DNA from 2 places in the Solwaraspora sp. WMMD406 genome. Region 2 is predicted to be linked to the other one. Evidence: riboswitches for the same ligand, from Rfam matches in the RefSeq annotation. Region 2 holds a riboswitch; the other holds the start of a gene.
The links. Region 2 has a riboswitch for thiamine pyrophosphate ahead of O7632_RS06205 (thiamine phosphate synthase). Riboswitches for the same ligand answer to the same signal wherever they lie in the genome.
Positions count from the first base shown of each region.

Region 1: another riboswitch for thiamine pyrophosphate. It lies ahead of O7632_RS12230 (ECF transporter S component); the one in region 2 lies ahead of O7632_RS06205 (thiamine phosphate synthase).

Region 1 covers NZ_JARUBF010000001.1:2,677,911-2,682,098, forward strand. The annotation lists gene O7632_RS12225 (ABC transporter ATP-binding protein) at 1-1,376, opposite strand, end outside; gene O7632_RS12230 (ECF transporter S component) at 1,425-2,060, opposite strand; TPP riboswitch at 2,057-2,160, opposite strand; gene O7632_RS12235 (permease) at 2,436-3,392, shown strand; gene O7632_RS12240 (TIGR03943 family protein) at 3,389-4,188, shown strand, end outside.
Region 2 covers NZ_JARUBF010000001.1:1,362,678-1,366,865, reverse strand. The annotation lists gene thiO (glycine oxidase ThiO) at 1-427, opposite strand, end outside; gene O7632_RS06205 (thiamine phosphate synthase) at 424-1,095, opposite strand; TPP riboswitch at 1,090-1,201, opposite strand; gene O7632_RS06200 (DUF3800 domain-containing protein) at 1,428-1,997, opposite strand; gene O7632_RS06195 (DUF397 domain-containing protein) at 2,180-2,380, opposite strand; gene O7632_RS06190 (helix-turn-helix transcriptional regulator) at 2,380-3,252, opposite strand; gene O7632_RS06185 (carbonic anhydrase) at 3,405-4,043, shown strand; gene O7632_RS06180 (aldo/keto reductase) at 4,081-4,188, opposite strand, start outside.

The DNA.
Region 1 (4,188 bases), 1.3 Mb from region 2:
CCGTGCCCGTCGTCACGCAACCCGGCGAGCAGACCGACCAGCTCGATCCAGGTCCGCCGGTCCTGGCCGAACGTCGGCTCGTCCAGCACCAGCAGGCGTGGCGCGGTGGCCAGGGCCGTCGCCACGCTGAGGCGCCGCGCCTCACCACCAGACAGGGTGTACGGGTTGGCCCGCGCCAACCGGTCCAGCCGCAACCGCCCGAGCAGGTCGTCGACCACCCGCCTGACCGCCGGCTCCGGCATGCCGCAGCGACGGGGACCGAGCGCCAACTCGTCGGCGACGGTGGCGGTGACGAACTGATGCTCCGGGTTCTGGAACACGGTGCCGATCCGCCGGACCAGCTCCGGCGCCCGCCATCGGTGCGGCACCGCCCCGACCCGTCCACCGGTCAGCGCGGAGGTGGCCCGCACCGTACCGGTGCCGGGCGCGACCAGCCCGCCGAGCAGCAACGCCAGGGTCGTCTTGCCGGCGCCGTTGGGGCCGAGCACTGCCACCGCCTCACCGGCGTTGATCGGGATCTCGTCGGGCAGCGCGGCCAGCCGGGGCGTCAGCCCGACCCGGTCGGCGTGCAGCAGCGTCGGTCCCGCCGCGCCGGTGCGGTGGCGCACCGGCAGCGGCTGGTCCGGCACCCAGACGCCCTCGGCGGCCAGCTGCTCGCCGTACCGATCGAAGACCTGCTGGGGCGGGCCGTCGGCCCGCACCCCGCCGCCGGGGGAGAGCACCACCACCCGGTCGACCAGCGGCAGTGCCTGCGCCACCCGGTGTTCGACGACGACCATCGTGGTCTGCCGGTCGTGGTCGAGGATCCCGTCACGGGTCCCGTCGAGGGCCCCCCTGAGGGCCGTGCGGACCAGCGTGGCACCGGCCGGGTCGAGGTTGGCGGTCGGTTCGTCGAGCAGCAGCAGGTCCGGTCGCAGCGCGAGCACCCCGGCCAGGGCCAGCCGCTGCTGTTCGCCGCCGGACAGCGCGGCGGTCGACCGTCGCCGGTCGTACCGGAAGCCGACCCGGGCCAGCGCAGCGTCCACCCGGGGCCAGATCTCGTCGGTCGGCACCCCCCAGTTTTCCAGCCCGAACGCCACGTCGTCGCCGCTGCGCGCCATCACCAGCTGGGTCTGCGGATCCTGGAAGACGATGCCGACTCGTTCCCTGGCCTTGCGCGGATCGAGCCCGTCGATCGTGATCGTGCCGGCCTGCTCACCGGAGTCGTCCGGTAGCAGGCCGGCCATCGCCGCCAGCAAGGTGCTCTTGCCGGCACCGGACGGACCCAGCAGCAGCACCCGTTCGCCGGCGTCGATCCGCAGGTCGACGTCGCGGACCGCCCAGGCGCGGCGGCCGGCGTGCCGCCAACCGAATCCGCGCAGCTGAAGCCGGCTCACGACCGGGACGGCTTCAGTCGGCTCACGACGGCGACGGCTTCAACCGGCTCATACCTCAGCGCGGTCCCGGCCGGCGGGGAACCGGTCGAGGACCCCGGTGCGGGCCAGGGCCCGGGTCAGCGCCAGGCTGCCGGCTCCGGCCAGCACGACGGCGCTGACCACGGTGACGATGAAGATCGGAATCCGGAAGGAGACCAGGTCGTACGGGGCGTAATAGCGCACCTGGTCGAAGATCGCCGCCCCGAGCCCGGCGGCGGCAGCGGCGGCCAGCGCCACCGGCAGCCGGAACGAGCGGTACGCCACTGCCAGGAACACCAGCTCGGCACCGATGCCCTGCGCCAGTCCCTGGACGATCACCACGGCACCCCACTGGCTGCCCAGCGCCGCCGAGACCAGTGCGGCGACCAGCTCGCAGAAGAGCGCGGCCCCGGGTTTGCGGATCACCAGCGCGCCGAGGACGGCCGGCACCAGCCACACGCCGTACAGCACCGCCTGGGCGGGTGGGAAGAAGGTGAACGCGGCCTCGGTGGCGGCCCAGATCAGCCCCCAGAGCCAGAAGATCACCCCGAAAGCGACCGCGATCACCGAGGCGACCACGATGTCGACGGTCCGCCAGCGGCGGTTGGCACCGGGGTTGCCGGTCGAGCCCGGGGTCGCGGACGGATCGATGGACGAATACGTCATCTGTGTCTCCAACTCCCTGCGCTGGCATTACCCAGATCAGGTTCGAGGGTCTGCGGATTTCCGCACTCTCAGCGCTGTACGCGCTCCCCTGTCGGACATGAGGTTGTCTCGTTGACGCTAGCACCGGCCACCGGTGCGCGACAGTGGTCGAGGTTCAGGTATGGCGGTCGACACCCCATGGCGGGTTATCGTGAACTGCCCACCTCATCCACCAGCGAAGGGTGCCAGCCTGTCGTGACCGCCGCCGACCGCACCACCACGCGTCCGGCCGGGCCGGGTACGGAGATCGACTGGAGCACACCGGCCGACGGCGAGCCGTCGCTACCAGCCGGACCTGCCGGTCCGCCCGACCCACCGCGTCCGCCTCGGCGGCGGCTGTTCGGCGACCGGGTCGGCTCGGTCGAAGTGCTCGCCTTCCTGCTCATCGGATTGGTGATCTTCCGGGACCCGCTGGCCAACCTGATCTCCGATCCCCGGTTGCAGACCTGGACCACCGTGTTCGTCTCGGTGATGGTCCAGGCCATGCCGTTCCTCGTCTTCGGGGTCGTGCTCTCCGCCGTCATCGCCGTCTTCGTACCCCGGTCGTTCTGGGCCAAGGCGCTGCCGGAACATCCGGCGTTGGCGGTGCCGGTCGCCAGCGCCGCCGGCGTGGTGCTGCCCGGCTGCGAATGCGGCTCGGTGCCGATCGCCGGGTCGTTGATTCGGCGCGGGGTGGCGCCGGCCGCCGCCCTGGCGTTCCTGCTAGCCGCACCGGCGATCAACCCGATCGTGCTGGTCGCCACGGCGGTCGCCTTCCCCAACAACCCGGAGATGGTGCTGGGCCGGGGAGTCGCCAGCCTCGCCGTGGCGATGATCATGGGGTGGATGTGGCTGCGGCTCGGCCGGACCGACTGGATCCGACTGCCGCACCGGCCCGATCTCGACGACCTGTCCCGGGCCCGGGCGTTCTGGGCGGCCGTCCGGCACGACATCATGCACGCTGGCGGATTCCTGGTGATCGGGGCGATGGCCGCCGCAAGCATCAACGTGCTGGTGCCGGAGCGCTGGTTGCAGACCCTGGCCGACAATCCGGTGCTGTCGATCCTGGCTCTCGCCGTGCTCGCCGTACTGCTGTCGATCTGCTCGGAGGCGGACGCGTTCGTGGCGGCGTCGCTGTCGCAGTTCTCGCTGACCTCCCGGTTGGTGTTCCTGGTGGTCGGACCGATGGTCGACCTCAAACTGATCTCGATGCAGGCCGGTACGTTCGGACGCCGGTTCGCGGCCCGGTTCGCTCCGGCGACCTTTGTGATCGCCATCGTGGTGGCGGTAGCGGTGGGGACGGTGCTATGGTGAACAAGCAGGCGCAAGGCGTCGTGTTGCTGTTGCTCGGTGGTGCGGTGGTCAAGGCCAGCGTCACCGACATGTATCTGCGCTACGTCAAGGAAGGCCTCCAGCCGTTCCTGATCACCGCCGGGTTGCTGTTGATCGCGGCGGCGGTGATGACGCTCTGGCACGATCTGCGGCGTCGGTCGACGGCGGCCCCGGCCGCTGTCTCGGCGGGCCATGTCGCCGGGGCGAGCCGCCGCCATGCCGCCAAGGACGGCCATGCCGCTGGGGACGGTGACAACCACGGACACGAAGGCGGCCACGCGCATCACGAGCCCCGGGTCGGCTGGCTGCTGATCCTGCCGGTACTCGGACTGCTGCTGGTCGCACCGCCGGCGCTCGGCTCGTACGCGGCAGGCCAAGCGGGTACGGCGTTGAGCAGCCAGCAGGCGTCCTCGGACTATCCGCCGCTGCCGGACGGCGACCCGGCCGAGATCAGCGTGCTCGACTACGCCTCGCGGGCGATCTTCGACGAAGGGGAGTCGCTGCAGGGCCGCGACATCGCACTCACCGGGTTCATCACCGACGGCCCGGACGGCGAGCCGATGCTGGCCCGGATCGTGCTTTCCTGCTGCGCCGCCGACGGCCGCCCGATCAAGGTCGGTCTGGCCGGCAGCGTACCGAGCGGTCTGCCGGTGGACACCTGGGTGTCGGTGGTCGGTCGCTACTCGGAGCAGATCGGCACCGACCCGGTCAACGGCGCAAGCATTCCCTACCTGCAGGTGGAGAGCTGGCAGCAGATCGACCCGCCCCGGCAGCAGTA
Region 2 (4,188 bases):
TCGGCGCCAGCGCCGGTTCGCGATCGCGCAGCGCCGTGGCGCGCAGCAGCGTGATCGGCAGTTCCAGACTCCGCTGGTACGCCCAGAGCCGCTCCGCCTCCCGCCGGTCGTCGTCGGTGAGCGTGACGACCAGCGTGCCGTCGGTGCGGTAGCCGATATCCTGGCCGGTGACGGCGGTCAGCTCGGCTGCGAACGCCGGCCAGCGGGCCGCCGAGTCGACCAGCAGCCGGGTCAGCTCGGCCTCGCCGAAGTGCGACTCGGCTACCGGGGCGAGCATGCCGGCGGCCACCGAGGACGCCCCGGATCCGGGTGCCGGGTCGAACAGCACGGTACGCAGGCCACGCTGCGCGCACCGCCAGGCGATGCCCATCCCGATCGGCCCGCCGCCGACCACCGCGACATCCGCGCTCGCGGCCGACCCGGTCATCGTGTCGCGCCCATCGGGGTGTCCGGCCGCTGTCGTACCGCCGCCAGCAGGTCGGCGGTGGCCCGGCCCGGATCGGCGGCGGCGGCGATCGCGCCCACGACCGCGACCCCGTACGCCCCGGCGGCCAGCAGCTGCGGCACCCGGTCCACTGTGACCCCGGCGATCGCGATCACCGGCACGTCTACCGCGCCGGTGACGGCCGCCAGCCCGGCCAGCCCGATCGGGTCGGGCAGCCCGGTCTTGGTGCCGGTGGCGTAGCAGGGCCCGACCCCCAGGTACGTCGCCCCGGCGGCGACCGCCGCCCGCCCGGCTACCGGGTTGCGGGCGGTGGCACCGAGGATCGCGGCCGGCCCGAGCACCCGGCGGGCGGCGTCGACCGGCAGGTCCAACGCGCCGACGTGCGCGCCGGCCGCACCGGTGGCGAGCGCGACGTGCAGCCGGTCGTTGACCAGGCAGGTCACCTGGTACGCGGTGCATTCGGCGACCGCACGGACGGTCAACTCGTACGCGTCCCGGTCGGACATGTCGTCCTCGACGCGTACCTGCACGACCAGGTCGGCGGTGGCGTCGGCGTTTTCGGCGGCGGCCAGCGCGGCCCGCAGTACGCCGAGCGGGTCGCACCCGGGTCGGGTGTCGGTGAGCAGATGCAGTCGCCCAAGGGACGGCACGGCAAGACTCCTCCCTGCGCCGGCATTACCCGGATCAGGTTCGACGGTCGGAGGCCGCGTCAGCCTCCCTCTCAGCCCGGTGCACCGGGCTCCCGTGGGTTACTTGCTTGTTACCGTACGACGGACGCGCCGATCCGCCAAGAGCTGATCCGTGGCAACCTTCGATCCGCCGTCCCGCCCGCTGCTTGCCGTGAGCAGGCTCACCGCCAGCCAGACAGGCCGCGCTGAGGTGATGCCAGCTTTCTCATCGGCGCGGGTGGTTACTGGTAGTCATGCTATCGTCGATAACGCAGGAGGCCCTCCGGGGTTCCCGCAACCGCCTTGGGGCCCGCTTACGCGGGCCCTTTGTGCGTCTGGCGCGCCGGGTTCCAACACCATGCGTGGTACACCCGTGGTTGCACCCAGGACCACATGCGCTCGTTGACCGCGGCTGCCCTCCGGTCCGACTCGGTCACCGTCATGAGTCGCCGATGCAGGAACGTCACCAGGTCGACGGCCTGGACAAGTCGGGAGCTGTGTGACGGCGCGAAGTGCAGGGTGTCGACGATCCGGGTGATCTGCCGAGAGCGGTAGCCGCCGGTGCCATCGGTTCGGTACCGAGTCAGGTCCGCGCGGTGGCGGGCCGGGTTGTCGACCTTGTCTGCGATCACGAGCGCCAACTGTTGTTCCTTCGCGGCATATGCGTCGACTCGCTCCAGCAGATGAGACAGGACGATGTCGTGCGCAGGCTTCGGCGATGTGTACCGCTTTGCCAGACCGGTCCGGTCGACGCCACGCAGGGTGATCGTAACGTCGTGGGCGGCGACCGCAGAGCGCCTATCCAGTACCAGCCGTCCGTGAAGGATTCGTCCACGTAGGTCAGAAGCACCAGCAGAGCATAGTCGGGCTTCCGTGCCTCGCATCGATCTTCAGTCTGGTCAGCCTTCGACGGGCGGAGGCGCGCTGCCGCCCGGCGGTAGGGATACCGCGTTCTGGAGTGATCCCCCACGGGGATCATGATCCCCGTGGGGGATCAGCAGGATCCGCAGTATGGGTCTCCCCGTACCGGCGACCGACGTGCTCACGACGGAGTGAACGACGCCCGTCAGCTGGTGAGGGCACCGGCCTTGGTCGCCGCGATGAAGGCCGACCAGCTCGCCGGGGCGACCGCCAGCACCGGACCAGCCGGATCCTTGGAGTCCCGCACCCCGACGACCCCACCCAGCCCGTCAGCCACCTCGACACACTGGCCCTGGTTGTTGGACCGGCTGCTCTTCCGCCAGATAGATCCAGAGAACTCGGTCATTACTCGTACTCCTTCGCCGCCCGCCAGAAGAGGTCACGGCTGGCCTGTTCACTCAGCGACCGGCCAGCGATGTCGGTGAAGGTCCAAGCGTACCGCTCAGCCTCGTCCGGCCGATCGAGGAACAGCGCGCCCGTCAGCTCCTCGACATAGACGGTCGTTGGCTCGTTCGGTTCTGGGAAATCCAGGATGGTGAACGGCCCGTGTGCCATCAGACCAGCATGCAACCCGGCACTGAACGGCAGCACCCGGATCGAGACGTTCGGTAGCTCACCAGCCTCGGCGAGACGGCGAAGTTGAGCAGCCATCGTCCGCCCGCCGCCGATCGGCCGACGCAGGATCGACTCGTCGAGCACTATGCCGAACCCGGGTAGGTACGGCTCGATCCGAGTCAGTAGCCGCGCGCGACGCATCCGCACCTCGACCTTGCGTTCGATCTCCTCGGCAGGCACTTCTACCTGGTTCATGCTGAACACAGCGGTTGCGTACTCACGGGTTTGCAGCACCCCCGAAACGAGGTCGGTGTGGTACTCGCGGAGGTGGGAAGCGGCTTCTTCTAGGCCGATGAACAGCTCGAACCAGGACGGGATGCTGGCGTAGTCGTGCCACCAGCCCTTCTCGCGGGTCTTCGGAGCCAGGGCGGCCAGCGCCTCGGTCATCTTCAGGTCCGCGCCGTACAGCTCGCAGAGCAACACCACGTCCTCGGTACGGACCGGCACCTCGCCGCGCTCCATCCGCCACAACTTGCTGTTGGACCAGGTCAACACCCGCGCCGCCTCGATCTGCGCCATCCGGCCCCGCTCCTCCCGCAGCCGACGCAACTCTCGACCGAGCTGCCGCCGAGGCACCGAAGAGTTCAACAAAGCTGCGGACACGTTGCCACCTCCGGACATGTCGCTCACCGACCGCTGATTGATCGACAGGTGACCTCCACTGTCGAACGACACATCTCTACCACAATTCCCAGACACCATTGTCGAGCCGACAATTGATCATGGCGTGAGCGTGCGGCAGAAAACCCGACGAAGTGCCGCTAATCGCCGCTGCTTCACGCCGTACGAAAAGGGGTGTCCGATCATGGTCGAGAGTCCGTCCGAACGGAGAAGATCAATCACCTCGACAGTCGGGGTCATGCTGGAGTCGTGTTTCCCTCACCTCGGTTTCCCGATCCGACCTCGCCGCCGGCCGTGCATACGGCCAGCCCGGACCCGGTGGGGTCGGTCCAAGCGCTGGCCGGATCTGCGTCGTGCGTTCCGCCGGCCACGTGCTGGACTGGGCGATGCTCGCCTCGGTCGAGTTCGCCGTGACCGAGTTGAAGGTGCCACTGGTGGTCGTGCTCGGTCACGAGGACTGCCGCGCGATCGCGGCCACGATCGAGGCGGTACGCGGCAAACGCCGACCGACGGGCCTGCGCGGTGTCCTCGTCGACCAGATCGCCCCCGCCGTCACCGACGCGGAAGCACTCGACGCCGGACGAGCCAGCACCGGACCGGCCAGCACCGGACCGGCCAGCGCCGACCTGGACCGGGTCACCAGGGCGCACGTGCGCCGGACCGTCGACCGGCTCAAGCAGACCGGCGGTGTCGCGGAACTGTTCGCCGCGCATCGCGTCGACGTCGTCGGCGCGGTGTACCGACTGGACAGCGGCCACGTCGAGCTGCCATAGCCGGCTGCCATAGCCGGCACGGCCTATCCGACCCGGATCAGCTCAGCGAGCCGCCGGGCCCGGTGGGCTCGGGCAGGATCGCCCGCAACTCGGCGAGGTCGTCGGCGTCCGGCCGCCAACCGCCGGCGGCGGCGTTCACCCGTAC